2 linked regions of the Pigmentibacter sp. JX0631 genome follow. The protein of the gene in region 1 interacts with the protein of each later gene in a pairwise test. Links are inferred from orthologs where the notes say so. Each region holds a gene or a part of one and is shown in the gene's direction. Other genes may lie near its edges. The genes, in order: QEJ31_RS08705 and recJ.

Region 1 (15,811 bases):
CCGCAAAAAGCTTCATGATTTAAGGCAAAGTCATGATTTGAAATATTAGGAATAAATGTCCAAGGAATACAGTTGGGTTTATTCTCTCCTATTATTTCTGCCTGAGGATAATGTTTTAAAAAGCTTGAATATCTCTGCCAAGCGCCTGGATAATAAGCCTTCCTTGCTCTTGCAATAGTGAGTTCATTTTTTAAATATTTTAGAAAAAGATCTCTTTGTTGCCAACCTTGGCAAGTGACTAACAACTTAGCTGCATTACAATTAAAACTTGCATTATTTGTTACTGCACTTGCAATTTGCTTTGCATGATAAATTAATTCTTCATCACTCCAAACCCCAGGTACTATGATGAATGGAGTCACGCATCCCAATTCTGAAGTTATTTTTTTGTTACACTTAAATTGCTGAGATAGTTTCTTTTTTTGAATTTCCTCAAAAGATCCATTTCCCCAAACAATTTTATCATGAGTGATATGTGAACCAGTAATATGAATATTATCAACAAGTGAATGATTACAAAGAAATTCTCCTAATTCTTCTCCACCCTTTGTAAAAGCTAAAAATTCATCTCTGATAAGACTTGAAAAAACTTTATTAAAGATTTCATATAAATAATCATTTACTGGGTTTAGTTTTACGATACAAATATTTCCTTCGAAAAATAATTTATATAAAATATCTAATGGAGCTATACTTGATACATTCCCTGCTCCTAATATTAAACTTAATTCTCCTAATTTATTACCTTTTTTAAAAGATTCACCTTGTAATAAAGGTTTATTCTTTTCTAGCCAAACATCAGCTGAAAATCCTTTCCAAAGAATTTTTTCTTGGAAATTTTCTGGCATAACTTTGACAGATATTTGTTCATTATCGTTTGTTTTTACTTTTAATAAGGGTGGTTTTCCATTATATTTTAGTGCAGTTAAATAAAACTTTATTTGCCGCATCACAATAACAGGTCCTGCTAATAATTCTTGACCTATCGTGTTTGAATCTAAATTTCCTTCTTTAGCTTTACAACAGTTTTCAGCCCATTGCTTAGCATTTAGCAGTAAATTATCTTGAATTTGTTCTAAATAATTAATTTTATGTTGAAGAGAAAGATGAAGCCATTTTTGCTTATTTTGCGAAAGAATTTGAAGTATCTTTTCTGTTTTTATATTGATCGACATAGTTTCATACCCTTATGAATTTAAAAAATGGACTTGACTATTTACATATCACAATATAATTCGTTATAGTTACCAGGTTGGCCAAAACTCTTATTAGGTTCTTTATTTAAACTGGAGTTGGTGGCAGCTTTTTTTTAGTTTTAACTTTTTTCCTATAAATTAATTGGAGAATTATCATGGCACTTAAGTCCCTCCCTCTTTTTGCAATTTCAGCTGTTTTGCTTTCTGGTTGTACAAGCACTTGTGGATCAAAAGAAGCAGCACCTGCGGCTGACGCTAGCGCACCTGCAGCTGCACCAGCTGATGCAAACGCACCTGCAGCTCCTGCTGATGCAAATGCACCTGCAGCTCCTGCGGCCGATGCAACTGCTCAAGCACCTGCGGCTCCTGCTGAAGCTCCTGCAGCTCCTGCTGAAGCTCCTGCGGCTCCTGCTGAAGCTCCTGCTAAGTAATTTAGCAATATTAATAAAAAAAAGCTGGTTTTCAAAACCAGCTTTTTTTTAAATTAAATAGTAACTTTATTTTCCACCCAATTTCTTATTTCAGTTAATTCAGCTTCCAGTTTTTGAGAAATTCTAATTTCCATAAATTGTTTAAAGAGTTCATCAATTATATTCGCTAACAATTGAATGGATAAAACTCTTTGGGTAATATGGGCTTGTGAATCAGCTTCGGAAATTACTGGTAAGCGAACATTTCGCAGCGATAAATCTTCCCCTACCAATGAAAAACTCCACTGACGTTGTGAGTCCTGTAAAATAAATTTTGCTTCATGTACCAATTTTCCTGTACCTAGCGCACTTCCTGCTTCAAATGCATAAGCAGGAGTTCCTCCTTTTAAACTATTTTCTCGCACAGAACCATTTGAACTACTTAATACAATTTTATCATCAATATACAAATGAAAAGAACCAAAATTACCAATATTTAATTTATGATTTTGAGTTTCTGTTTTAAACCAAAGCCAAGTTAAAAACTCTCTTCCTAAAAAGGAGCGGTTTGTTTGTAAGAATCTTAACTCATCGTAAATGGTTTCAGAAGACATAAAAAGCTCCAAAGAAAAAAACACCCTTTTGCGTTTTTAATACAGATACACTAATACTGTAAAAGTTGTTCGGCAATAACAATCTTGAGGATTTAAATGATGAACTCTGACAACAAAATTTTTGCAACCGCCAAGAAATGTTCTCAACTTGCATCAAAAATGTGTCTTGAGTTTAAGCATGGTGTTGACTCTCAAACTTTGAAAAAAGATAAAACTTGGGTAACCGAAGCAGATAAAAACATTGAAGCTGAATTGCGAAAAATAATTTTTGAAAATCATCCTGACCATTCTATTCTTGGTGAAGAGCAAGGCGGTTCTGTAAATTGTGAAAAAGACGCTTATACTTGGATACTCGATCCTATTGATGGAACTTTTAGTTTCGTCCATAATATTCCCTTTTACTCTTCCTTGATTGCGGTATTAAAAGAAGGAAAACCTATTATAGGATTTGCTGCTTTACCCGCATTAAATATTACGATGAGTGCGATGAAAGGTTCTGGGGTCTTTATCAATGATGAGCCCTATTCGCGTAATAAATTAGTAGGTAACCCATTGATAGAATTAATAGCTACAGCTGATCCTTATAGGTTTTACTTAGAAAATAAAGGTGAATTTATTCAAGAGTTATACAGTGATAATTATAAAACTAGAACATATCCAGATGCATTAGGTTATTATCTCTTATTGAATGGTTCTATTAAAGCTTTTATTGATCCTAAAGTTGAAATTTGGGATGTAGCGCCTTTTCATGTCATACTGCCAGAAGCTGGTTTTGCCATCCACAATTGGGAAGGGAATGCTATTTTACAAAAAGGAAACAGTATAGCTTATCCTATTGATACGCAAAATTTGCCTATTAATTGTTCAAATATAGTTGAACTCGCAAAAAGATTTGCTTAGAATATTATTTATAATCTACTTTTATTTTAATAATCTGAATAAGTCGTTATGCTAGGAGCTCTTGTTTATGAAAAAAATAAAAATACTTTATTTTAAAGCAATGAATCTTAGCCTCATCTTATTATTTTGCGGTTGTGTTAGTTTTCAAAACCAAGATATAATATTAGAAAAAAGTAACAAAGATACACCTCTTTGGACTTACAGTGAAGATAAAAACTTTAATACAAATGAAAATATCTTTTTAGTTTATAAAAAAAGTGATATTTATAATCTTTACTTAGGATTAAAACAAGCCCAGGCTGCTGCTACTTTACAAACGTCTTATTTAATAATGCAGAAGATACAAACAGATTTATTAAATAAATTAAATGAATTTACAAAGAAAAATTCTATAAAAAATGAATCTATTTTATCTGAATTATCGCAAAAAATTAAAGAGAATAGATTAACAATCCGTTCTCAGCCAGCCAATCCTAAAGAAATCTATTGGGAATATCGTCAACGGGATACTGACAACGGACCAGAAAGATTTTATATAGTATGGGTTTTGCTAACGATTCCGAAACTTGATTACGAATCTGCTTTACTTAACACAGCGCGTAATTTAATAAAATCGGAACAAAAAGATATAGTTGATCTTGGACAGAACATTTTACAACAAATCAGTCCAAGGTAAACGCAACTTTGTAATCTACGAATTAAGGTGAATTATGGATAAAGCTTCCAAATGGCTCGTTATTACTGAAAAACCATCAGTAGCTGGAGATCTCGCTAAAGCATTAGGTGGATTTGAGAAAAAAAGCGACCATTATGAATCGCAACAATACTATATCACCTGGGCAGTCGGGCATTTACTAGAATTGCTCGAACCAGAAGAACTAGATCCAAAGTACAAACGTTGGTTGTTACAAGATTTACCTATCTTACCAAATGAATTTCAGTACAAACCCAAAAAAGGCCAAACAGAACGTCTGCAACATATAAAAAGTTTAGCGAAAAAAAATGATGTTATGGGTCTTATAAATGCATGTGATGCCGGCAGAGAAGGTGAACTTATATTCCGTGAAATTTATGATTTTTGTGAGCAAAATAAGCCTTCAAAAAGATTATGGCTTCAAAGTATGACTCCCGAAGCTATTCGAAACGGCTTTAAAGTTATGAAACGTGGCAGCGAATACGATAACCTTGGTGACGCTGCCCGTTGTAGAGCTGAAAGTGATTGGCTTATAGGAATGAATGCGACTAGAGCCGTAACGAAACGATTAAAATCTAGAAATACAAAAGGTGTTTGGTCCGTTGGTAGAGTACAAACTCCAACTTTAGCTCTAATTGCGAAAAGAGAATTAGATCATCTGAAACATCGTCCACAACCTTATTTTACATTGGAAGGACGTTTTTCTACTGTCACACATGAATATTCTGGTGCTTGGTTTGACCCAAACTTTAAAAAGCCAAACTTGGATGAAGACGATCTTATTCATTACGTTGAAAAAGAAGACAGAATATTTTCGCAAGATAAATTAGATGATATCTTAAAAGATTTTGAAAAACATAGAAAACAAGCTACTGCTTCTGAAGTGCGGAAAGAATCCAAAGAAATTGCTCCACAACTGTTTGATCTCACTTTATTGCAACGTGAAGCCAATCGAAAATTAGGCATGTCGGCATCAAGAACGTTACAAGCAGCGCAAAGATTGTATGAAAAACACAAATTGTTAACTTATCCTAGAACTGATTCGCGTTACCTTCCTGAAGATTATGTAGAAAACGTAACAAATGTGATCAAAGAGTTTTCTGCTGTCCCGACAGAATTTACAAAAGCCTGTAAAACAATTATGAAAACAGGATTATTAAATAAAGATAGAATATTTAATAATAAATTTGTTTCCGATCACTTTGCAATTATCCCAACAGGACAATTACCAACTGAAAAATTAGACGGTGATGACGCACGTATCTACAATTTAGTTTTAAAACGTTTTCTTGCAGCCTTTATGACCCATGCTATTTGGGCAAAAGTTGAAAGAATTACTAAAGTTGGAGAACAACATTTTCGGACTCGAGTTCAAGATTTACAAGAACCAGGTTGGAGAGAAGTTTATGGTTTGGATACTGAAGAAGAAAGTAAATTGCCTAAATTAAATGAAAAAAATCCAGAGGCCGTTACACCAGTTCAAACAGAAGAAATATCTCCACTTCAAAATGCAACTAAACCTCCAGCCCGCTTGACTGAAGCAAAGCTTCTTTCCTTGATGGAGCATTGTGGTAAATCTATTGCAGATGAAGAAATTGCTGAAGTATTAAAAGATAAAGGGATTGGAACACCTGCTACTCGCGCAGAAGTTATCGAGAATTTAATTGTTAAAGAATACGTAAATAGAACAGGAAAATCATTAAGAGCAACTTCCAAAGGAATTCGACTTGTTGATGTTCTTAGCCGTATTCCAATAGATATGCTCTCAAAGGTAGAGTTAACCGGTGAAATTGAATATGATCTTCGCAAAATGGAAAAAGGTTTGAAAAAAAGATCTGAATTTATGCAAGAAATGTTTGATTTTACCTCATCAGTTGTAGAAAAAACAAGAACATTTGAATACGACGCTATTTATAAAAATGATCCAACCCTAGGTAGATGTCCGGTTTGCAAAAATGGTAAAGTTTTTGAAGGCTTTTGGGGTTACAAATGTAACTTAGCTGTCAATACAAAAGAAAAAGAAGAGAATGAATGTAACTTTATTATTTGGAAAGAAAAAAACCATCGTTATATAGATAGAAGTTTGGTTGAAGAAGTTTTAACAAGTAAAATTGCCGGACCATTTGAGTTTAGCAACTCAACAGGCACCTCTTTTCATGAAGAATATTTAACAATTTCCCCAGTAAAAGGGATTATTTTTTGTGAACAAGATGGGACCCCGAAAGAGTCCTTAACTGGTTATGATATAGTTGTCTTGCATGAAGAATATCTACCAGAAACTTTCTTAAAAAAACCGGGCACAATAAAAGTAACAGAAACGGCATACATGTGTGAATTTGGCGCAGTTGATCAAACGTTAAAGCCAGAATCTACAGATAATGCTCAGGAATCTGATAATCCACCAAAGAAAACTCGAAAAAAGGCTGCTCCTAAAAAACCAGCAAAACCTAAAAAAGTTAAAAAGCTGATTTCAAGAATGCCGCGAATTTTATGTGGAAAAGAAATGACTTTGGATGATTATAAGTCATTTCTAATCACAGGCTCAACTCCTCCTATTGTAGACTTTAAGTCGAAAAAAGGTCGTCCATTTGCTGCCGCATTGCACTTAAAAGAGAATGGAAATTTTGAATTTAAGTTTGTTTCTAGAAAAGCTTTACTGGGAGAAGATACTTCTACGGCTCCGAAGAAGGCTCCTAAAAAGGCTAGTAATAAAGCAAAAGTAGTTAAAAAGACTAAGAAAAGTGCTGAAGAAGCAACTGAATAACCTACTTGTTTCAGTACTTCATTCAAAGGGCAAAAGTTGTAAATCCTCAAAGCCCTTGCTTGACTTTTAAACGATAACATAATATTTGCTTCATTCACGATTGTGGCAGGGTAGCTCAGCTGGTTAGAGCGGAGGTCTCATAATCCTCAGGTCGGTGGTTCAAGTCCACTCCTTGTCACCATAAATCTCTTAACTTTCTCTACTTACAACTTAAAAATTAGTTTTAAATAATAATAGTGGAGTGAATTAAAAAAGCTCACCCAATATTTGCATTCCTTCTTTTATTTCGGCTGATTTTAAATTAGCAAAAAATAACCGAATGTGATTTCCATTACTAGAATTATTTTTATTATTACTCTCCCGACTTGTGTACTCACTTTCGTGCCCTATTAAAACCCCTTTGCGTAAAGCCTTTTTTGAGAATTCAAAACTAGAAAATCCTAAGTCCACCCAAATAGCCATTCCTCCATTTGGGTTTCTCCAAGATAAAGAAGACAGCTGCTTTTGCAAAAGTAACAAACTAGAGTTTAGAACATCTCTTCGTTCCTGATAAATTTTGCGCATACGCCGTAAATGCTTTTCAAATCCCCCAGCACGCATCCATCGCCACAATGCATCTTGCAGCAAAAGATCGTTTTGATAGCTAATGATTTTTTTTACTTTTAAAACATGCGCAAGAAGAAATGATGGAATGGCTAAAATTCCTATTCTCGCAGAAGGTGAAAAAATTTTAGAAAAGGTAGTGACATATAGAATAATGCCCGCTGGATCGTTAGCAGCCATTGGAGGTAATGGCTGTGTTTTATAATGAAACTCATGATCATAGTCATCTTCAATAATTTTAATATTATTTTTTACAGCAATTTCATAAATCTTCAATCTTCTTTCAATTGTTAAAGTAACAGTTGTTGGATACTGATGTAAAGGAGTTAGGTAGAGTAATTTTATTTTTTGTTTTTTTACTTGCTCTTCCAAATGCTCAGGAATAATACCATTTTCATCTAATTGAATAGGAATTAAATTTGCGCCAAAATTTTTAAATACCGCAAAGGCAGATTGATACCCTAATTCTTCTACAGCTACATAATCACCAGTCTTTATTAATATTTGCGCTATAATAAAAAGAGCCTCTTGCGCTCCATGAGTAACTACTAATTCTTGTGGAATAAAACCTCTTACTCTACGTAAATAAATACTAACTTGATCGAGAAAAGGATCATACCCTCTTGGCGAATCATAACTAAATAATTTTGTTCCAGCCCTTTTTATGCTTTCATTTAAATAAGAACGAAAATCATCTAAAGGAAACTCTCTAATATCAGGGCCTGCTCCTTTAAAATGATATCTAATTTTATTTTTTGTAACTAAATTTAAATTAACAGAAGGGACTTTATTTAAATCCCAATTTAATTCCGAATAATTATTTTGTGAGAATTTAATCTCGTCTTTTAATTTTTTAGATTTAAAGAAACAATTAGGTAATGTTTCAGAAACCCAATACCCTTTTCTTTGTTTCGAATGTATCCACCCTTCTACTTGTAACTCTTCAAATCCAGCTAAGATTGTATTTTTATGAATTCCAAGCATTTTTGAAAATGTTCTACTTGCAGGTAATTTTTCACCTGCTTTTAAAACTCCAATTCTTATTGCATTTTTTATGCTTTCAGCAAAATTCAGATAACAGCAACGATTTGTATTTGCTAGTTGAAGAGAAAATTCTTTCACTGGTCTAAGCCTTTCTTTAAAACTGGTCCTTAACATTAGACCAGTTTAACTTAAAATAACAGAGTGAAAAGTAACAGAAGAGAGGAGAATGTAGATGTCAGATACTAAAACAAAAACAATTACGACGCTAAATCGCTATCCAGACAGAGGTTCATATGACAAGGAAATTATTTATAATATTTTAGATTCCTGTTACTTATGTAATATTGGTTTTGTAGATGAAAATGCAAACGTCTTTGTTATGCCTACTATGTATGTAAGAATCGAAAATAAAATTTATATCCATGGTTCCATTGGTAGCAGAATGATGAAAGCATTAAGCAATGAAAAAAAAACTTGTATAACTGTAAGTATAGTTGACGGCTTGGTTTTAGCAAAGTCCGCATTTTCCCATTCATTAAACTACCGTTCCGTTGTTATATTTTCAAATGGACAAAAGGTAACTAAAAGCGATGAAAAATACAAAATATTTGCAGCTTTAACAAATAAAATACTACCAAAACGATGGGAAAATGTAAGACAACCAACCGAGCATGAAACAAAAATAACAGAAGTTATTGCGTTTAATCTTGACGAAGCGTCTGCAAAAACAAGAACTGGATTTCCTGTTGATAAAGAAATGGATCAAGAATTCGATACTTGGTCTGGAATCATTCCATGCGAGATATCTTATTCGGATGCCTTAGCTGACAGTAGAAATAAAACCCCATTACCTATGTACATCAAAGATTTTTTCACTAAAAAATATTAATTAAGTAAATTTATAAGAGATTTTAGTACCCACACCCCGATTTGGCTCTATTAGGATATTTAATTAGTAAAGCTTGTATAGTCGCAAGAAGTTTTTTATTATCAGCAACCTCATTAGATAAAAATTCTTCTGGTAAAAAGTGCATTGCAAAAGCATCAATAGCACTCATAGTTAGATTAATATCAAAAATATCTTTTATATTAATTGCATCAGTAGTATTTTTTGAAGAATATGTATTTAATTTATTTAATAAAACTAGATTATCAAAAGGTATACTTTTCCAATTCTTTATTTTACTGTCAGTATCTGAAAATTCAGGAAATATTTTTTTTGTTAATTCATTATCTATAAATTTGTCTGTGTAGTTAGAATTCCGAATATCGTAACCAAATTCATATAATCTTGTTTGTAGAGTAAAAGTAGTTATATCATCACTAATACTATTTTGAATTAACTTAAGCTGTTGTTGAATTTCATCTTCAGTAACCCAAGCACCAACTCCAGCATTTGCTAATTGTTGCCATGGGAAATAGGGACCTGGATCAACTTTTCTACCTACAGCTATATCTGAGTGACCAACGACGCATAAAGGATCAATTTTATATCGATTTTGAATATCCTTTGCTAAATTAAGAATCATAGATATTTGATCATCGGTATATTTGTACCATTTTTTTTCATTCTTTGGGCATTGATCACTCTTTGGGTTATTAATACAAGTATAACCCAAATTAACTATTTCTATTCCAACGGAAGTATCATTGAGATCAGATCTTCGTTTCCAAGAACTGATCCCGGCATGGTATGATCGTTTGTCTTCGCTCACCAATTTATACACAGTATTTCCTGATTCAGGAATTAACCAATGCGCGCTAACGTTACCTTTAATAAGAGTTTCCAAAGATTTATCTTGATCAAGTGCAGTATAATGAAATACTAATGCACTAATTCTATCATTAAAGCCTTTTGATGGAGTATCTTTAAATTCATATTTATTATTAACTGTATATTCACTCTTATTTTTATCAGAATCATTATTCGATTTTCCGCAGCTTATAGCTAAAAGAGAAAAAACAGGAATTAAATAATTAAATTTTTTCATTTTATTTTAGACCCTTAGAAATTAATTTGAAAATTGGATGCAAAAAATAAAGAAACAAAATTGTTTGCAAAAGAATTTTAATTTTTTTAAGGGAAAATGTAAATTTATTATTTTTAATTATTTCAATAAAATAAAGCTTAAATAAATTGCATTCAAAGCTCTGTTTATTAATTCAGCATAAAAACTTCTACTTTTTCTTATATGAATGATTTTATTTGTATTTTAAATCCATTTGGAGCGCTTGTTCATTACCAAACAAAAATTTAGATATTTCTTTTTTAACACCTTCTAAATTAACATTAAAAGGAAACTTATTTAAATAATTTATATATTCTGAAAAACTTGCGCTATTAGCTTTATCTTTATCCATACATTTGAAAGATAATTGAAGATTATCTAAAACCGTTTCATAACCAAAAAGTTTTAAACCAAGAAGTTCTCTTGCAAATACTCTAGGATTAAATTTTTTTAATCTATTACTCTTTATAAATAAAATATCAGGATTCTTATTAAAAAACTCGATCCATGTATTTAGATAGTCAAATGATGTTGGATTAGAAAGATAATTTATACGATTTGAGTTTACCTCAGCATAACAAAAGTCTAAATTTCTATGAATACCTCCTAAAATAAAACAATCATTTAGTAATGGTGACCAGTAAATATCATCTAAAATAGCGCCATTAGTACCAGCCATATTTATACTGGCTCTTGCTCCTGTTGTTTTTCCAAAGTCATTCACAAGTTCAGGATTTGTTCGAATATCACTATCACCTAAAAGCAAAAATTCATGCTTTGTTGAATAAGATGAAGAATATAAGTTATATGCTGTTGATATATGTTTTTCATTAGATAAAATATTCCAACCGTTTGCAAACCAATCATTATCTGATTTATATTGTTCTAGTAAACTAGAGGTTGAAAAATCAAACGCATTTTTTTTTAACATAATTCCCATATATTTTCCTAACTAATAAAAGGGTTATTAATTAGGAAAATATATTTTTATTATTTTGTTGTCAATTTAGTTTTCATTAAATTAATTTTCAGTTATTTCAATAAATTAAACTATCTAAATTTTAAATTAATTGAATGAAAATAATTTTTATATAGATAATTACTTTAAAATAAAACTAAATCATTTAAAAAAAGAAAATATTAAAAATATTTTTTAAAATAAAAAATTAAAATACTTTCAATAAAATTCTAATAAGATTGCATTTTAATTTTATTTAGATTTTCATCTTAAGAAAATCTTGGTAAAAAAGAAAATGATATTATTAAAAATTTTTAAGTATATTAAAATTATACTATAATAAAAATCATGATTCTCATTTTTACTAACTAAAGGAATGATTATGAATCAAGCAGAAAAGTTAAAATACTATACCTTGAATATCCTTTGTTTATTGATGCTCACTTGCCCTCTATTGCCCTGGATGTCCTATGGTGTTGGCTCAAAGACGGGATTAGACGTAGGAGGAAATTCCGTCTTACTCATCTTACTACTTTCTCTAGTAATGCTTATATTGTCTTTTATTTTAGGAAGGACTGCAAAAGCAAAGAAATTTATCTTATATTTTTTACTTTTACTTTCTTTATGCATTACTTTCATTTATTACTACCAACTAGCCCGTATAGCATATCAAACTACGATTGCTAAAACATTGCCAGTTGAAATGTTTGGTGTTGTTGCTTTAGCGACAAATCAAATAAAAATAGGCTATGGTTTATGGGTAGGCAGTAGCGCAGCATTGGTTGCAACAATCTTTAACTACCTGTCTATAAGGATGCTTAATAAATAGTGTTGGTGGGTTATGATATTTACAACAATTGAAAATGTATTTGATATCTATCCTGAAGCGGTTATTCACCCCATTAACTGTATTGGGTTAAGTCATGATCCTTTAACCAAAAAAATGAAACGTGTATGGCCTGACTATTACCGTGAATATGCTAGGGCTTGTATCAGAAAGCAATTAAAACCTTATCATACATATCATTATAGTATATCCGCATTATTTGGCACGAAACACATTTTAACAATGACAGTAAAAAATAATTGGCAAGAAAAAATAAAAATAAGTAATTTAGAACCTGTATTTGAATCCCTTCTCCAACATTGTAAAAAACAGAATATTAAAGATCTTGCAATTCCATTATCTGAAGAAATATCACGCGAATGGGTTATAGAAATGATTCAACAGCAATGTAATAATTTCAATTATCAAAATTTAAAGCAAATTTATTTTATTAGAAATTCTTAATTTTTAATCTAAAATAATCTACTTTAAAATTAATTCATCTAATATAAATATACAGTGCACATTATTAGTAAATAGTTCTAAATTAAATTTCAAATGATCTACTTGTAGGAGCAAAGAAATTAAAAGATTTATTTAACATCTTAGAAATTATAATTCCTAGTAAATTATGAATCTCTTTTCCTGGGTGAACATCATCATGATAAGCATAAACTTTAAGTAAAGAGTTTTTTTCATTTGGATTTTTATCTCCCAAAGAGTTTTTCCTTATAAATTTTTCTTTGTAATTTTTAGGATCATCAATATAAGGGTTCGAGTTATTTGAGGAAATTATCTGCGAAGTTCTCGTTAAAATTGTATTACTATTCATAGTTGAAAGCCTTTGTTCCTCACGATTTTTTATTCTAGATTTATCTATTTGAGTCATTCCTTTTTTATATTCTGTAATTTTTGTAGGATAAACTTCATTTTCAAATTCAAGTTTTTGAAATTTATTTTCATCTAAATTGATCATTACTGAATTTAAATCTTTTATTTCAATATTTAAATTAAAATTATTTAATGGTTTTGCAAGATCAGCATATACAGATTTTGATACAGTAGCTGGAAGATCATTGGCAACCCTAGTTAGAGCTTCTCTTGATTTTCTTACAAGATTTATATTATCTCTTGAGCTATTTAAATTTTGATTTAAAAAACTGTTAACTTTTTCGTTTAACAAAAAATTAAAGTATCTTACTAAGTCATCTAAATGAACATTACGTATTTTATTGACCTCATTATTTTCCTCTTCACTCAATCTAAATCTAGGTGCAGCTGTAAAAAATGGTAAATTAAATATTACGAAATTTTGCCCACCATAATTCATTAAGCGTTTTATTAAATCAAGAATAGCTTCTGTTGCATGATTTGCGCATTCAAAATCATCCCATCCAGCCGTAATAAAATCATTAGCTCCAGCCCATATGATATAAAGATCATTATTTAATAGATTTTGATTTTCGTTTGAAGAATTTATTCTATTTTCTTTAAGAAATAAATCACATTCAGACGATAAATTGTCAAGAAAATTTGAAACTAAATTTCCTTTTTTTACCTTTTTAAAATTTATAGCTGTCGCTCCACCTACAGCATAATTTTCAATTTTAAATTTAATAAATTCTGTATCAGGTGGCAAGTATTTTGGAATATAATTTACCGAATAAGCTTCGTTTACTAATTCTATTCCACTCATTCTTTTTACTTTACTTCTAAATAGATATGTTCTTAACCAGTCACCCCAAGCATATCCATTTGTAAATCTTTGATAAGGTGAACGAGGAATTTTTCCAATAGTTTTACTTACTTTTCCTAAAATGCTATCTTGCATTCTATTAAAATCACTTAAACTATCTCCAAAAATAACTATTCTATTTATATTTATCATGCAAACTCCTTATAAAAATTATAAAATACCATTTAAATTTCAAGTATTAAAGTTGTTTTCTTGTTTTTAAAAAAACATACTGATTTTTTATATAAAATTAGCATATTTTTTTTATAAAATATTTATCACTATTTATTTAGTTTTTTTTTATTTAATATCAAGGAAATTTAAAAATAAATTTTAACAGAAATTATTACTTTAATTAATTTATTAATATGAAATTATTTATTTTTTATTTAAAATTTACATTTTTTGAAAATTATGAAATTTTTTTCGATCAAATACTTATAAATATCTCGAACAAATTTTCTAAATTTACAATGTAACTGTTTATTTTTTTTGGTTTAATAATTAGAGTTGACAAAACATAATGTTTTTCTTTTCATGCATTTTTTTTATAAGCACAATTGTTGGCCTGCGAGAAAGAAATTCACCCAAACAGGAAAATGAGTTTTTAATTACCATTTTGATAAAACATAATGGACTTTAAAATCTATTTTTTAGTAGCTATTATTATACTAGATTTAATTCCGAACATTCAAGAATTTTAATTGCACAACAGACCTCATAATTAAATAAAAGGTCATAAATAGTAATTTATATTTAAATAAAAATTTTTCGAAATTACTAGAAATAACTTCTTTACCTTGACTTTGTTCTGCGCTAGGAAAATATACTAATGTGTTTACATTTCCAATATCTTCATAATGCTCTTTTTTTGCAGTAAAAGAAATATCTTTAAAATATGCAATTTTATTAAAAGCGGATTCAGTTAGCATTAAATATTCATTTTTTTGCACAGAATTTTTCGATAATCTATGTAAAATAATCACATCCAATCCTGATAATTCTTGAAATTGATTTATTTGATATATTAAAACTTTCCCAAAATGGACAATAATTTTTAGTTTTAATTTTTCAACATTAGAACAGCATTGACACTCGCAACTTCTTACAGAATTTAGTGATAATTTTTTGTTATCAAATTCACTAAAAAATTTTAGAAGTTTGTTACTAATCAATTTTTGATCAAAGGTAAGTTCAACAGGCATATAAAAAAAGATAGCATCCCCTTCTATTTTTGCAATCTTCAAAGGTTCATCAATTTCCTGTAAAATAATTTTAAGCAATTCAGAAATAATAAATTGTCCGTGAGCCCATGTTGAGGTATGTTTTTTAACAAATTCAGTATATCCACTGATGTCGGCAAAAAATAATAGAGCTTCTTTTTCGTTATTTATGACGCTCATTACACCTCAGCCTATTTAAGAAAAAGAATAAATTACTCTGACATAAGAAAAATCACTGGCCTTACATCATCTTCATCAGTCGACTCCCAATATTGAACTAAAACCTTATAAGTTAAGATTCCAATTTCGCCTTCACCAAACAAAACGTAAAAGATGGCTTGCTCCATTGCATTTTGTCTTGCGAGACCTAAATAAATTGCTATAGGATCAATTTGTTCACTGATATAAGCAATAGTATTTGGTAAAGCAACAGCTCCTGAAACCTCAATCAAATAATTACTTAGATTATTATCCATCTTAGAAATTTTAATGACAAGAGGTGTTTCAAATTCACTACGATCATCACGCAACGAAATTGTCAAAAAAGCTAATGGCGATTCACATTTATAGTATTCTTTAATCTTTTCTTCTTTGCGCTTAAACCAATTTTTATCTCCAAAAGATATTGGGACTAAATTTACTTTTTTATTTTTCATTTCTTCCCACATATTTTCAGATTCTTTTCCTAAAAATGTGTGAGATTCAACACGTAATTCAAATGCTCTACGCCAACGGCTAATAGCACTCGCTAGTAAAATTGCGATAAAGAATAAAAAGGCAATAACTAAACCATCAGGTCTTATTTTAATATTATCTATTAAAGTATAAGTAAATACACAAGAAACTAAAGCGAAGTAAAATATTTTGAACTTAATTTTTTTAGAATGATTTAGTT
Region 2 (15,533 bases), 860 kb from region 1 along the record:
TGCTGATTTTCCACTAATTTTTGCTAAATTCCCAACTTCTTCAGCAACAACAGCAAAACCTTTTCCATATTCTCCTGCTCTTGCTGATTCTATGGAAGCATTTAGTGATAGTAATTCAGTTTTGGAAACGATGTCATTTATTACTGCAGTTTTTGAATTAATTTGATTAATAATTACTGCAATATTTTGTAACTGTACATTAGATTCTTGAATAGTTTCCATTGCTTTTACTAATTTTGTCATCGTGCTTTGTCCAATTTCAGACTTTTCAGAAGCCTTTTTTGCAACTTCAGTAGATTCTCTGGCATTTTCAGCAGTACGATTTACCATACTTGTTATTTCATTAATTGCTGCTGTGGTTTCGTGAATAGCTGCAGATTGTTCGGTAACAGAATTCTCTAGTTTTTTTGATCCACTTTTTAATTCGTTAGCAATTCTATGGTTTTCAACACTTTGTTCTTTTAATTTTTTTATCGCTTTTTCAATTAGTCCTGTAGATTTTTTAATTATGAGAAAAATAATATAACCTATTATCATTGAAGAAATTATTGTAATTCCCATTGAAATATTGGTTAAATTAGTTAAATAAGCGCCATCATTTGTGGAACTAACACCACCTTTATAATTGTATTCAGATATTTTATTTAATTCTTCATCTAAATTTGTTACTTGAGAAATCATTTTTTCACGATAAAAATTAAATCCAATATTTGGACTTTTATTTTCTTCAATAATTTTTTTTATTTCTTGAATACTGTCATTTAGTATTTTCCAATTAGATAGAGATTTATCATATAATTCTTTTTCTCCTGGTTCACTGACATATTGAGCATAATTTTTTAAGTGGTCTTCAAATTTTTTAAAATTTCCACTAAATTCTTCTAATCCTTTATTTTTTATTGCTTGGGAAGAATTTGTTGCCCAATCTAAGGAATATAAAATCAACCCCCTTGGCCCTGCAATTAGATCTCTTTTTAATTCTCCAATTGCCACAATACTAGGTAACCAGTTTTCTCCGGTATTTTGTGAATAAGAGTTTGTTTTATTTATCATTAAAATTGAATATATTGAGATGCATAATATAAGAAAAAATAATATACCTAGTGATAAATTTAATTTAAAACTAAGACTTATTTTTTTCATTCACTACTCTCCAAAAAATTCCTATAAACTTTTCATGCTTCGGAGTCTTTGGAAAATTTATTAACTAGTAAAGAAACTGGGCGTTAAAATTTTGAACATAGATGAAACTTTTATCTACTATGAATAAAGTAAACAATAAACATACAAAAATCACTTTCTAGTTTTTTGCTTTTGTATCACTTTTCAGATATGAAGTTTTTGAAATCTTGTTTGAATATTGTTAGGAGTCGACTTATGCTAAATCATTCTTTCAATCCATTGACACATTTAAAAGAAGAAGAATCCATGTTTTTTCATTCAGTTCTTGAATTTGCGAAAAAAGAAATTCAACCGCACATAGCTGAAATGGATGAAAAAGAACTCTTGTCACCTGAAATAATAAATAAAATTTTTGATCTAGGTTTAATGGCAATTGAAGTTCCTGAAAAATATGGTGGCGCAGGCGGATCTTTCTTCCAAGCAATTCTTGCTATTCAGGCTTTAGCTCAAGTCGATCCTAGTGTCAGTGTTTTTGTTGATGTCCAAAATACTTTAGTCGCAAATGCTCTTTTAAAATGGGGACCAGAGCAAATAAAAAATAAATATTTTCCGCAAATGGCTAAAAATAGAGTGGGAAGTTATTGTTTAACAGAATCTAATAGTGGGTCAGATGCTTTTGCACTTAGAACAACTGCTAGTGATAAAGGTTCTCACTATGAATTAAATGGTAAAAAAATATTTATTACCAATGCAAAAGAGGCTTCTGTATTTCTTGTTTTTGCAAACATTAGCCCAGAATTAGGTTACAAAGGAATTACTGCTTTTTTTGTTGATAAAGATATGGGTGGAGTTACTTTAGGTAGGAAAGAATCTAAATTAGGAATTCGAGCTAGTAGTACTTGTGAAGTTATTTTTGAGAATGCTAAAGTACCAAAAGAAAATGTTATTGGTGAAGTAGGGAAAGGTTATAAAATTGCAATTGAAACTTTGAATGAAGGTAGAATTGGCATAGCTGCGCAAATGTTAGGGCTTGCTGAAGGCGCATATTTTGCAGCAGTACAATATGCAAAGCAACGTGAACAATTCGGCAAAACAATTTCTCAGTTTCAAGGAATTCAGTTTCAGATTGCAGATATGGCTATTCGTATTGAAGCTGCTAAGCTGATGGTTTACAATGCTGCTCGATTGAAAGATGCTGGTCTCAGTTTTGTAAAAGAAGCTGCTATGGCAAAACGTTTTGCAAGTGAAGTTGCGGAAAATGTAGCCAGTACTGCGTTAGAAATTTTTGGAGGCTATGGTTTTATCAAAGAATTTCCAGTTGAAAAGTTTTATCGCGATGCAAAAATTGGCAAAATTTATGAAGGAACGACCAACATGCAGTTGCAAACTATTGCAAAGATGATACTAGATTAATCTTGTTGTTTTTTGGATTAATTGGAGTGATAAATACATGAATTTTAAATTAGCGACATTGAAATTGAGTGCTATATTGGTTTCTTCTAGTTTTGGCAGTGCTGTCATGGCTCAAACTGCTGCGAGTGCTCCTCAGCAAGCTCCAGCAGGGGCTGCTTCTGCAGGCGCTCCTCAAGGAGGCCCAATGTGGGTTAATTTAGCCCTCATGGGTGGAATTATTCTATTTATGTGGCTATTCGTTTTCCGTCCTCAGTCGAAAAGAGCAAAAGAGCAAAAAGAATTTTTAAATTCTTTAACTCCAGGGGTCGAGGTAATTACAGCTGGAGGAATAATTGGGACAGTTGTTGAAGTGAAAGACAACATAGTTTCATTAAATGTAGGAAATTCTACGTTACGCGTTATCAAATCTTCCATTTCTGGAAGACTAGAGGCTGCTGCAGCTTCTGTAAAGTAAAGTTAGGTTTTGCTTTTGAAAAATGAAACCGCCCGCTCATTCTGGGCGGGCGGTTTCATTTTAAGTTTTTTTTATAGCAACACATCAGGTGATTTATGCCAAACAAAGTTCCTATGCCCGCGTTGTGGTGGATTAAAACGGTTATTATTTTCTGTGCCCTTATTTTTGGAATTTTATATACTTTACCTACTATTATTGGAAATCCTTCGGATTGGAAACGTGATCAAAACGGCCAGCCAGAGAAGTGGTACCAAATAGCTGCTGAAAACTTTCTCCCATCTTCAAGAGTAAATTTAGGTCTTGATTTACGAGGTGGACTTTCATTAACTCTAAATGTTGAAGTTGAAAAAGCGCTTCAAGACTCTATCATTCGTGCAATGTCAAGAGCAAAAGATCTCATAGCTACTGAAGGTATAAAAACTGGAGCATTTAAAGTAAATGATGATCTTTCTGCAACTATTGAAATAGAAAATCAAGCCCAAGCCCAGCAGCTACAAAAGAAAATCAATGAGCAAACATTATTATTATTATTTGATAAAACTGTTGGAAATACTTTACATTTTTATCCTAATAAAACAAACCTTGCTGAATTTGAAAAACAATTAATGCAACAGGCAATCAATACAATTCGTAATCGTATTGATCAGTTTGGCGTTTCTGAACCAAATATTTTTCAAGCTGGTATAACAAGAGTTGTTGTTGAATTACCAGGAATGTCAGATACTGAAAGAGCAAAACAATTACTAGGTAACACGGCACAACTTGATTTTCGTTTAGTTTTGAATTCTGTTACGCAGGAACAGCTGTTACCTTTATTGGCTGAGGCGCGGAAAGCTTTAAAAATTTCTGAAGAAGATCATCAACCTTCTACTATTGAAGAACTTTCAAGATGGTTAAGAGACAATAATAAATTACCTAAAAATGCGACTATAGTTTTAAAAAGAATTTATGGCCAAGGAACCCAAGTAGGCAAAGTCGTATCTACTCTCCCTTATTTAGTAGAATCACATGCTAAATTAACAGGTGATCTTATTGAAGATGCACAAGCAGTTCAAACTGCTGAAAATTATATACCGCAGTACAGTGTTTCTTTAAAATTTAAACCACAAGGTGCGAAATTATTTGGAGAGCTGACGACTACCGCCGCAGATCCCAAAAATGCGCCACACGAAGTTGCCATTATTCTTGATGGAAATCTGCAAAGTGCTCCCTATGTTCGTTCACCAATTACTGGGGGAAATGCTTCTATTACTATGGGAAGCAATATAAATATGGCTGAGCAAATGAAACAATCACAAGATTTAGCTCTTGTTTTACGTGCTGGAGCTTTACCTGCTTCAGTAAAAGTTGTTGAAGAACGTCAAATAGGACCTACTGAAGGTGCGCAAAATATTCATGCTGGAGTCATTTCAACTCTAATTGCTGCAGTTTTAGTTATTGTTGTTATGTTGTTTATTTATGGTTTATCTGGGTTTGTAGCTAATTTAGCTATGATTTTCAATGTCCTTCTCATACTAGCTTTTATGGCTTTGTTTGGAGCTACATTAACTTTACCAGGTATAGCTGGAATTGTTTTAACTATGGCAATTGCTGTTGATGGTAACGTGGTCATTAATGAGCGTATTAGGGAAGAAATACGTTCTGGTTTTTCTCAAAAACAAGCTTTTTATAAAGGTTATAGTACGAGCTTTCGCACTTTAATAGATGCGCATATTACTTCGGCTGTCGCAGGGATTGTTCTTTTAATTTATGGTAATCCTACAGTTAAAGGCTTTGCTGTTACTTTGTTATGCGGTATTATCTGCACATTATTTACTTCATATTACGTAACAGAAGTTATTGGACAATGGCTTGTTGAAAAAACAAAAATTAAAAGGTTTGGCTAAAAAAGAGGAAAACTATTATGGCGTTTAAATTAGGAAACATTCAGGTTTTCCCACATAACTATTATTTTGATTTCATGAAATGGCGAAAATTTACTGTGGGAATTTCGTTATTACTTGTTATATTATCACTAGTAATTGTTGCAGTAAAAGGTCTGAATTATAGTATAGACTTTTTAGGCGGAGCAGAAATTCAAGTCAACGTAGTGGATCGTTCCATTTCACGTGAAAAGTTGCAAGAGGCCATAAAAGCTATTGGTATTGATCATGCTGAAGTAACTGCTTACGGGAATATTGCTGTCCGGAAGGATAATTCTGAATCCTTTTTAATTAGAATTCAAAGAGAAAAAGGAAAAGATGAAAATGCAACAACAGGAAGAGCAGCCGAATTAAAAGAAAAGTTAACTGCAAAGTTTGGTGCAGAGAAGCTTGTTTTTGCCTCTACAACAAATATTTCTGGCAAAGTAGGAAAAGAAGATGAATACAAGGGGTATATGGCTTTGCTGCTTTCTTGTATTGGTATTCTTATTTATATTGCCTTTCGTTTTGACGCAAGATTTTCTCCAGGCGCAGTTTTGTGTTTGATTCACAATGTTATTATTGCACTTGGTTTCATGACTTTACTCGGTCGTCCTTTTAACACCACTTCAATAGCAGCTTTTTTAACTATTGTTGGTTACTCTATAAATGATACGGTAATTGTTTACGATCGAATTCGTGAAACTAGGCTTTTGCAACCCAAAATGCCTATGATTGATGTTGTTAATAAAAGTATTAGTCAAACTATGAATCGGACTATTTTAACTTCAGTTACTGCTATCTTGGCTTTATTAGTATTATCCGTTTTAGGCGGTGGTTCTATTGAAGATTTCGCAATTACAATGTTGGTTGGTGTTGTTGTTGGTACTTATTCTTCTATTTATGTTGCAGCTCCATTAACTTTAATGATGGATGGTTACTTTACTAAGTTAGGCTGGAAACAAAAAGAGCAGAAAGATAAAGCTGTAGTTGAAAAACCAAAAGATTATGCTCCTCCTATTTATGTTAGAAAAAAACATCCACAGGAAAAAAAGTAAATGGTTTTTACAACAAACCAAGAAGAAGTAACGCAGCATTTTACCAATGAATATTTATGTACTACGGAAAGATATGCTTGGAAAATAAAAGATATATTTGCTAAAAATTCAGATTCTTTTGCAGAATATTTTTCCCAAAAGAAAAAATTTTTACTCAATGGTCAAATGCTTGAAACAGATGGAGCCTTGCTACGTTTATTACCAGAACCTTGGTTATTAAAAGATCTTAAATTAGCTTGTGAGCGCATTCTGCAGGCTATTAGGCAAAAAGAAAAAATTACAATTTTTGGTGATTATGATGTAGATGGAACAACATCTTGCGCCATGTTACAGCAATTTTTTGCCGAGATAAATTATCCTGTTGATATTTATATTCCAGATAGGTTGCTCGAAGGATATGGACTCAATAGTATTGGCTTAAGAAAACTCGCCGCACAGCAAACAAGGCTAGTGATCACAGTAGATAATGGCATATCCGCAGTTGCTGCTTGTGAGGAAAGTAAACAGCTAGGTATAGATGTTATTGTTACTGATCATCATGATATTCCTCTAAAATTGCCTAATGCTTTTGCAATTTTGAATCCTAAACAGGAAAATTGTTTATTTCCAGAAAAAATGATTGCAGGCGTTGGTGTTGCATTTTATTTATTAATTGGATTAAGGCAGAAATTAAAAGAAAACAGCTTTAAATGTGACATTAATTTAAAAAATTATCTCGATTTTGTTGCAATTGGTACAATTGCAGATATGGCTCCGCTTGTGGGAGCAAATTATATTTTGTGTAAAATTGGTTTAGAAGTATTGTTGCAAAATATAAGTCTAGGAAACCGTCTGGGGATTCAAGAATTGTTACTTTGTGCTGGGTGGAAAGTTGGGCAAAAAGTGACCGCAAGTGATATTGGTTTTAAAATTGGCCCCCGTTTAAATGCTGCAGGTCGTTTAGGAAATGCTCTTAGAAGTGTTGAATTATTAGCTACTAGTGACATAAATTCAGCAAAAGAAATGGCTTTCCACTTGCATCAAGAAAACTCTGAGCGTCAACTTTTGGAAAAGCAATATACCGAAGAGGCATTTGAATTGGTGCGAAAAATGAGTTTCATACCCGATGCTCTTGTTTTGCATCAACCGCATTGGCATCCTGGGGTAGTCGGATTAGTAGCAACCCGAGTATTGGAAAAATTTTATAGACCTGTTCTTGTGTTTGGCACAGTAGATGGAAAATTAAAAGGAAGTGGTCGTTCGACACATGCATTTAATTTGTTTGCAACACTTAATGCTGCTCGCGATGAGTTTATTTCTTTTGGTGGACATTTTCATGCTGTGGGTTTGACAATTTCGCCAGAAAAATTGGAATGGCTAACGGAGTATTTACATTCTCAAGCGAAAATAAATATTCAGGATAAAGATAAAACTCCATTACTAAAAGTCGATGGTTTACTTTCTTTGGAAAGTTTAACTCTTTCTTTAGTAGAAAAACTTGAAGAATTAGAGCCTTATGGCGTCGAGAACCCGAGAACTCGCTGGTTGTTGGGGCCTGTTCAGGTTAGACATGTTAAAAGAATGGGCAAAGACATTTCCCAAAACCATGCTAAAGTTCTATTCTACGATGGAGGTTCAGAAGCTTGGTTGACAGCTTTTGGGTTAGCTGAAGTTTTTGAGCAATTTTTAGAAACAGGATTGAGTGTTCAGCTAGTAGTTGAAGCAAAACTAGCTGTTTGGAACGGGCGTCTGACAACCGATGTGCGGGTGATAGATTATGCGCCTGTTTTATCTTCGTCCTTATTCTAATAAATTTTGCCTATTCAAATCCTATGCAGTAGAATTGGTTTTCATAAACCATATTTTATTTGTTAATTTTAATTGAAGTGGACGCGCCTATGATCCAGTCACATAGAAATGATATTGAACCATGGTATGTTCGGAAGAAAAAGTATCAGTCACAAAATTCTTTTAATAAACCTTCAAAGCCAGGTTTAAATGAAGAATTAGATAAAAAAGAGCAAATAAAAAGAAGCTTTTCTTTATTTGTTTGTATTTTTTTTATCATAATAACAGCTATTTCTACTGGAGTATTTATTGCTCTAAGTGTCTTTGAAAAATCGATACATGCAAATATCAGTATACTTATTCTATGTGCTTTAATTTTTCTTCTAACATCAATTTTTTTAATTATATTATTAGTAGGTTTTATTTGCGCAAATATTATGAAGAACAATGCAATTAATAAATTTTCTTTTGCATTTCAATTTTTTAAAGGTCAATTACATATTGAAGAACCGCGGAAGGGAATTCCTGCTCCCGAAATGGCTTTATATCAATTTATCCAGCAAGTCAGAGCTTACGCAATGGAAAAGTCATTTTTAAAACAAAAACAAGATAGGCAACAAGATGCTTTTATTGGTTTGAATGGAGTAGATCCTAATTCACTGTTAAAACGCCGTTGGAATGATGTTGTCGATAGTTTGAATGAATTTGAAATTTATTTAGCAAATGATCCGAAAGGTATGATTGAAAAATTAGTGGTCAAATCACCGCCTCAAAATATGGATGTTTCCCAAATATTTAGAGATGTAGCAGAAACATTTGATACTACTTGGCGGAGAAAAGGGATAAACATTGAACATGCTATCGTAACACCACTGAAAGCAAATACAAATGAAGCGCTTTTGCGGCGTTTGCTTGTCGGTCCTTGGAGAAGTTGCGTTTATTTTGCAAGAAGGGGCAATGGAGTTGTTTTCTCTGCAAAAAGTATAGATGGAAAAATTATCACCCGCTGGGAATGCGAGGGAATGGCTTTTCCTGAAGAGTTTTTTGCCTTGGTAAAAAACAACGAGCTTGATGTAAATGAAAGAATTGAAAAGGGTATGGCTATGATTGCCTTAGATCCGAACAGTCCAAATACTTTATTTGCACTGATAAGTTTTGTTACTTGGATAGATTTAGTGCATGTGGCTCAATGCGACTATGAAATTAAGCAAGGTTCAGAAGGTCTTATAATAGAATTGAGATTATAAAAATTTAATCTTTTTGTTAAATAATTAAAAATTATTTTTTCTATCCTTTTTTTTTAAAAATTGTATTCATTCTTCCAAATTTTTACCAAATTTTTCCAAGTTATTTTATTTAATTTGCTATTCATTTTATATTTTTAGCATTTTTTAAACTTTCTTGACTATTTTTAATTAATATATTAACAATTAAATAAAGTTAACTAATTGTTTTAATAAATTAAATTATAAAATCGATTTTGTGATGAGTTGATCTTAAATAAAATATTTCTAAAAATTAATAAAGTAAGGAATTATTCATGAAGCTTATCTATTTAGCTATATTGAATTTGATTGTCTTAATACTTACTGCTTGTGGAGAAAAAAAACAGACCCAAACAGAGCTTTACAAAGTAGATAATTTATTTACTTCTGAAGTTTTTCAAAAACAATCAGAAATGACCTCAGCAATTGTTGGAAAAGGATTTAGTTCTATTGAAAACAAACTTAAGAATAGTTGTTTAGACAATACTTCATTTGAATTTATTCCTGATGGTAGGTCACAAATTTCATTTTATAATAATATCTCTTCTTCTGAATTGAATGAAATTTTAAATATAAATACAAATGGTAAATTAAATTCGCTCCAAGGGAATATTACTTTTGATAGTGGTTATTTAAGTAATTTAAAAGCTAGCGAACTTTCTTCTACGGTAACTCTAGTATCAAGTGTGACAAAGGGAATGAATTCTCTAATTAAAAACGACAATAGTGAAAATGGATTTAAGATAAATAATTTTTATTCTTCGATATTTGAAAAAAATAAATCAGAATTTATAAAAATTTGTGGCGATTCTGTTGTTGAAAAGCAGAAATTATCTGCTTTTTTAATTATAACTGCAAAAATTGACTTCAAGAATAAAGAGTCAAAAATTTCATTTGAAAATAGGATAAATGGAGATAAAAATATTTTTAATGGAATAAATTCATTTGTTGATTTTAAATATAGTAATGCTAATGAGAAAATAAATAATGACATTAAAATTACAATTTCAGGAATACAATTAGGTGGCGATTTTATTCAGTTACAGAAAATATTAAAGAAAAACGTATGTAATTTAAATCAAATCGAGCAGTGTAATCAAATGTTTGAAACTATAAATGAGTATTTTTCAAATGAGTTTCAAAATCAATTAGATCTTAATGATAATGCCTTATGGATTACCTCATCTATTAAAACAACACCATATTCACAGATTATAATAGTAAATAATAGTGGGGAATATTTTAGTGATAAATTTAATTTTGGTTTAGATTATGCTAATTTTAGTGATAAACTAAACATAATAAAAGAAGAAAATAAAAAATTAAATACCAAATTAAAAAATACATTATCACAAAATAAGCATATTTATTTATCAAATGAACAATTAAAATATTACAATACAAATTTAATTAACTCTGAAATAAATTTAAATGTTATTGATGACTACTTTTCTGATTGTCAAAATCTAAAGTCTTTAGATAATTGTGTAGTTAAGTATTTAAAAGAGGCAAAGGAAGCTTTTTTACCAATAGATCTGCGTATTATGAATGAATCAATAGGAAACCATATTCGATCCTATCATATTGGGGTTAGTGATATAATTATTAGTAAGGAAAATTATAAGAAAAGAGATATTGATGAAAGAATTTTTAGTAATGAAAAAAATCTGAAATTTGTTTTGCTAGATCCTAATAGGAATGAAGTAAGAAATGAAAAGATTTCAATCTACTGTGAAAAAAAATATTCTAAGAAAATAGAAAGTGTAAATAAAGGATTTTGGTTGACATTTATATTAAATGTTTGGCCAACTATTTATACAATTATTAGTAAAGCTGTAAATGAAGAATATTATCTTCTTGATAATATTACAAATATGAAAAAATCAGATCTTATTTTACATGATATCAAAAATTACTGTGGAAATGAGGCAAAAATATTTTTTGCAAGTAAACCCGATAGTTTAGTAAGTAAAATTGAAATTTGGGAGCAAAATATATGAAGTTCTTAAAATTTTTATTCACTTTTATTGTCAGTATATTTTTCTTAAATTCAGTTACTGCTTACGATTTTAAAAATGTAATTCAAATTTCATCAGGAAAGAGACATACATGTGCACTACAAAGTAATGGTGAAGTATATTGTTGGGGGGATAACTTAAATTACCAATTAGGCAGTTTAGGAAATGACAGCAGTATTCCTAAAATCGTCCCAAATTTAAATAATGTTGTTTCCATTTCTGCTGGTGGGCAGCATACTTGCGCTCTAAAAAAAAATGGAAGTGTACAATGCTGGGGACTGAATACTTTTGGTCAATTAGGAATACCCATTCAGCTAAATCAACCTAGAATAGCTTCCTTAAAAGAAATAAAAGAATTAAAAAATATTAAAAGTATTTCACTAGGAGAAAATCATTCTTGTGCATTAGATAATTTAGGGGATATTTATTGTTGGGGAGATAATAGCGAAGGTCAATTACTAACAAATCAATTATCAGAATCTGCGTTACCTATAAAAAATAATTACATTTCAAAAATAACTATGATCAGTTCAGGTAACCAACACATTTGTGCTTTACATGGAAAAGGTGAAGTTTTTTGTTGGGGTGATAATAGAAGCGGACAAGTCGGTAATAGGAAAATACAAAATAAAACTATAGTTAATTTAGTTCAAAATTTAAAAAATATAAAAAGTATCTACGCAGGTGGTTCATCAACTTGCGCATTAAATACTTCTAATAACTTATACTGCTGGGGGGATAATACATTTTCCCAGTTAGGAGTAGAAAATACTATTGAAAATAAAAATGCGAAGTTTCCTGTTCCTTTTAAACTCGATCATTTCCAAGATATTAAAGATATTAGTATTGGAGATAATCATGTTTGCGGTTTAACAAAAAATAATACAGTTATTTGTTGGGGTAGTAATTCTAAAAATAACTTTCAATTAGGTACTGTCACTAAAAATACAATTCACTACTTACCATTAGAAGTTCCAAATTTACTAGATATCAATTCAATATCTGCTGGAGGAATTCATACCTGTGCATTAAAAAACAATGGAACAGTTTATTGTTGGGGAAATAATTTCCAAGGACAATTAGGAAATGGTGAATTTTCAGCTTCCTATGGAAGACCTTACAAAGTTTCAATTCTAAATTACCAAGAAAAGAAACAACATCAATATTCACTTGCTTGTTACTATTACGAAATAAATAATTCTCAATCTGATAGTGGAGTAAATCAAACTATATATAATAATTCAAATATTTCTTACTATTGGGGAGTTGAATCAAAAACAGATGAAACAAATTATGCTTCTTTAAATGGGCACATTGAAGATGGATTTTTTATAGAAACAAAGTTAACTTATCAGAATGCTCTGGAGTATTGTAATAATATTATTTATCTTAAAAATAAGTCAGCAAAAAATTTAAACGTTCTAAAATTATATGATATTAAAGCAATTTTACAAGCTGAAATACAAGATTTTGTATATCCAATTTATTTCATGAATCCACTGCGAAATGAACAAATTAAAAGAATAGTAGTATTTGGTGATAGTTTATCTGATAACGGAAATTTAAAAGAATTTACTCATTATCTTCCAAGTGATCCTTATTTTAAAGGAAGATTTAGTAATGGTTTAGTATGGGGAGATTACTATAGTATAATAAATCAAGTACCTATTTTAAACTTTGCATATGGTGGAGCAAAAACAAAGTCAGAGATCAATAAACCAATGTATAAAATAGTTTCTTTTTTAAAGTCTGGAGTTAGAAACTTAATAACTGGTGGTATGACTGACTATATTAATAAATATCTGAAAAATTATTTAAATGGAAATACATTTAAAGGAAATTTTACAATACAATCACCTGATGAGACACTTTATGTTATATGGATAGGCGGAAATGATTATTTAGAAATTATGAATAGTAAAAGCGATTATACAAGGTTGGTTGATAATGATAGCTATAAAATGAGTGAAGGAATTGTAAGTAATATAATGAATAGTATTTATCAGTTACAGCATGCTGGAGCGAAACATATTTTATTGCTTAGTTTACCAAATATAGGAATGACTCCAGAAGGTATTTTAAATGACAATTATAATTTTTCTGGCGGAAAGTTTAAAACTAAGGAGCAAGTTTATTATCGTTTGTCTGAAATAGTACAAATTCATAATTCAATATTGAAACAGAAAGTTGAAGAGAGAAATTCAAAACCTTTAAATTCTTTAATATATTATGTTGATATTAACCCATATTTATCAAAATTTATCAATAGTGAGAATTTTCTTGATGGAAGTAAATTTTCTTATGATTTAATGTATTTAAATAGTGCATATACTTTTAAAGATTTTGATAGCAATACTATTCAGCTTCCTTGTTACAAAGGTGAATTTAAACGAAATCCTGTGGCAAATCCTTTTCAATCACAAAAAAATTTATTTTGTGCAGATAAAAAGGAGATTACTAATGTACGAACTTTATTTTGGGATTCTGTCCATCCAACAAGTTATACGCATTGTTTAATTGCATACGTTATCCAACATAATTTAGGTAAACAGCAATTAGTGAATAGTCCAAGTAATTCTATCTTTGAGTATAAGAATTATTGTTTAGCAAATTTTTATGAAAGAAAAATTTACGATTAAAATTAAATAGAAATTTAAATTTTAAAAGAAAAATGTATATTATAATTAAAGTCCAAAGATTTATAGATAGAATTCCCATTTGGTTACCATAACCTATTAGATAAATAAAATTTTAGTAAAAAGTAATTTCTATTTCAAACTTTCAAAGCAAAATTTTACTTTATAAATCTTGTGACACTTAAATTTGAATAATAAAAATAATTATTTATATAATATACTTTAAGCAAAATTGCTGAGGAATATTTAATATGAAAAGTTTTGCGATTTTTGACCCAAAAAGAATTTTAACTGAATTAAACTTCAAAGAATTAACAGATACTCTTTCAATTCTTTGCAATTCTGCTATTGCTGCAGTATCGATTAAAATTGACGATAAAATATTTTTTATGTCTGCAAAAGGATTGAAAGTTAAAAAAATAAAATATGAAGAATCATATTGCAAATATTCCATTAAAAGTAAGAAAGTATTTTTGATAAAAAATGCTTTGAAAGATAAAAGGCTAGCAAATAATTTATATTTTACAGGTAAAAATAAATTTGTTTTTTATGCTGGATACCCTTTGATTTTAAAAAATAGAAGAGTTATTGGAAGCATTTTTATAATGGATAAAAAACCAAGATTATTAACGAAAAATCAATTACTTTTTTTAAAGAAGTATTCAATAATTATAATAAATTATATTGAATTGTTTCTGAAAAATGTTGAATTAGATACAATTCATTTTAATTACATAAAAGAATCAAGATTTAATTCTATATCTATGCTTTCCTCTGGAATTTCTCATGAAATTAATACACCTCTTGCGATTATTAGTGGAAAATTAAATATCATTGATGAGAAAATTAAGAAATTTTTGGTTGTAAACACAAACTTAAAAATAGAAAAAGATTTTGATACAATCAAAACAGGAATTGAAAGAATTCGTAAAATAATATTTGCATTAAAAAAGTTCTCAGAACTTTCTGATGAAGAACCCTTCACTGAGAATAAGTTAATAGATATATTTAAAGCTATTTTTTTCTTACTTGAGAAAAAATTACAAAATAGCAATATAAAAATAAAAATAAACATAGATGAAAATTTCAAATTAAAATGTAAATTAATTAATTTGTCACATGTTTTTTTTAACCTGATTATAAATGCCTATGAGAGTTTATTAAACTCGAATAAAGATGAAAAGTGGATCAAAATAGAATCACATGTAAATAATTCTGATTTAATTGTAAAATTTATTGATAATGGAAATGGTTTAAAAAAAGAAGATATAGAGAAAATAATGGAACCATTTTTTTCTACAAAAAACGTTTGCAATATTCCGAAAGGTCTTGGTTTGTCAATTGCAAAAGGAATAATTAAAGCGCAAAAAGGTGAAATATATTATGACAATTCTACAGATTTTACCACTTTTATAGTTCTTTTTCCATTGCAGAAATAAAATATTAATGAAATAGATTTTTAGTCAATAAATTCAATTACTGAATTGCTCGCTTCTCTTGTTTGAGGAGATTGTTGATTTAACCTATGTCCAAATGCCACAATAGCAACTAAATCTAGTTCATTCCAATCAATTATTTCTTTTAAAATAGGATGAACTTTTTCAATTTCAAATCCTTCCATTGGGCAAGAATCAATTCCTAGTGATGCTGCTCCAGTCATCATATTTGCTAATGGAATATATACCTGACGTTTAGCCCATTCTTGGGTATTTTGCATAGCTAAATAACTAATTATCATGTTTAAATAATTATCTAGCATTTCGCCAGATGATTTCCTTCCCACTCTTTGTTTTAGAAATTCAGTTTTACCTCTAAAGTGATGAGGCATATAAGAAAGACATAAGACAATAAAAGATGATGAGGTAATTTGATTTTGATTCCAACAAGCTGGCTTTAATT

The links.
Region 2: the proteins of QEJ31_RS08705 (region 1) and recJ interact in binary tests that used the Escherichia coli proteins (3 or more experiments, as listed by UniProt). The link is inferred for Pigmentibacter sp. JX0631 from one-to-one orthologs.

Annotation. Positions count from the first base shown.
Region 1 is NZ_CP123622.1:1,993,056-2,008,866, reverse strand. Bases 3,501-6,778 are described here. They hold QEJ31_RS08705 (DNA topoisomerase 3), read left to right. Parts: upstream 3,501-3,830; coding sequence 3,831-6,578; downstream 6,579-6,778. Other genes in these bases: QEJ31_RS08710 (hypothetical protein), read left to right, coding at 3,501-3,796. In the rest of the region: QEJ31_RS08730 (hypothetical protein), read right to left, coding at 1-1,175; QEJ31_RS08725 (hypothetical protein), read left to right, coding at 1,352-1,627; QEJ31_RS08720 (hypothetical protein), read right to left, coding at 1,681-2,220; QEJ31_RS08715 (inositol monophosphatase), read left to right, coding at 2,320-3,120; more of QEJ31_RS08710, read left to right, coding at 3,188-3,500; QEJ31_RS08695 (PLP-dependent aminotransferase family protein), read right to left, coding at 6,825-8,303; QEJ31_RS08690 (pyridoxamine 5'-phosphate oxidase family protein), read left to right, coding at 8,398-9,054; QEJ31_RS08685 (N-acetylmuramoyl-L-alanine amidase), read right to left, coding at 9,077-10,156; QEJ31_RS08680 (hypothetical protein), read right to left, coding at 10,368-11,114; QEJ31_RS08675 (hypothetical protein), read left to right, coding at 11,515-11,961; QEJ31_RS08670 (macro domain-containing protein), read left to right, coding at 11,974-12,423; QEJ31_RS08665 (SGNH/GDSL hydrolase family protein), read right to left, coding at 12,506-13,846; QEJ31_RS08660 (DUF2652 domain-containing protein), read right to left, coding at 14,371-15,096; QEJ31_RS08655 (hypothetical protein), read right to left, coding at 15,129-15,811.
Region 2 is NZ_CP123622.1:2,854,825-2,870,357, forward strand. What follows is about bases 5,343-8,342. They hold recJ (single-stranded-DNA-specific exonuclease RecJ), read left to right. Parts: upstream 5,343-5,948; coding sequence 5,949-7,736; downstream 7,737-8,342. Other genes in these bases: secF (protein translocase subunit SecF), read left to right, coding at 5,343-5,948; QEJ31_RS12410 (hypothetical protein), read left to right, coding at 7,826-8,342. In the rest of the region: QEJ31_RS12380 (methyl-accepting chemotaxis protein), read right to left, coding at 1-1,143; QEJ31_RS12385 (acyl-CoA dehydrogenase), read left to right, coding at 1,378-2,535; preprotein translocase subunit YajC, read left to right, coding at 2,573-2,989; protein translocase subunit SecD, read left to right, coding at 3,085-4,875; more of secF, read left to right, coding at 4,893-5,342; more of QEJ31_RS12410, read left to right, coding at 8,343-8,962; QEJ31_RS12415 (hypothetical protein), read left to right, coding at 9,256-10,980; QEJ31_RS12420 (SGNH/GDSL hydrolase family protein), read left to right, coding at 10,977-13,637; QEJ31_RS12425 (GAF domain-containing sensor histidine kinase), read left to right, coding at 13,886-15,073; QEJ31_RS12430 (NAD(P)H-dependent oxidoreductase), read right to left, coding at 15,094-15,533. UniProt on the Escherichia coli protein: Single-stranded-DNA-specific exonuclease.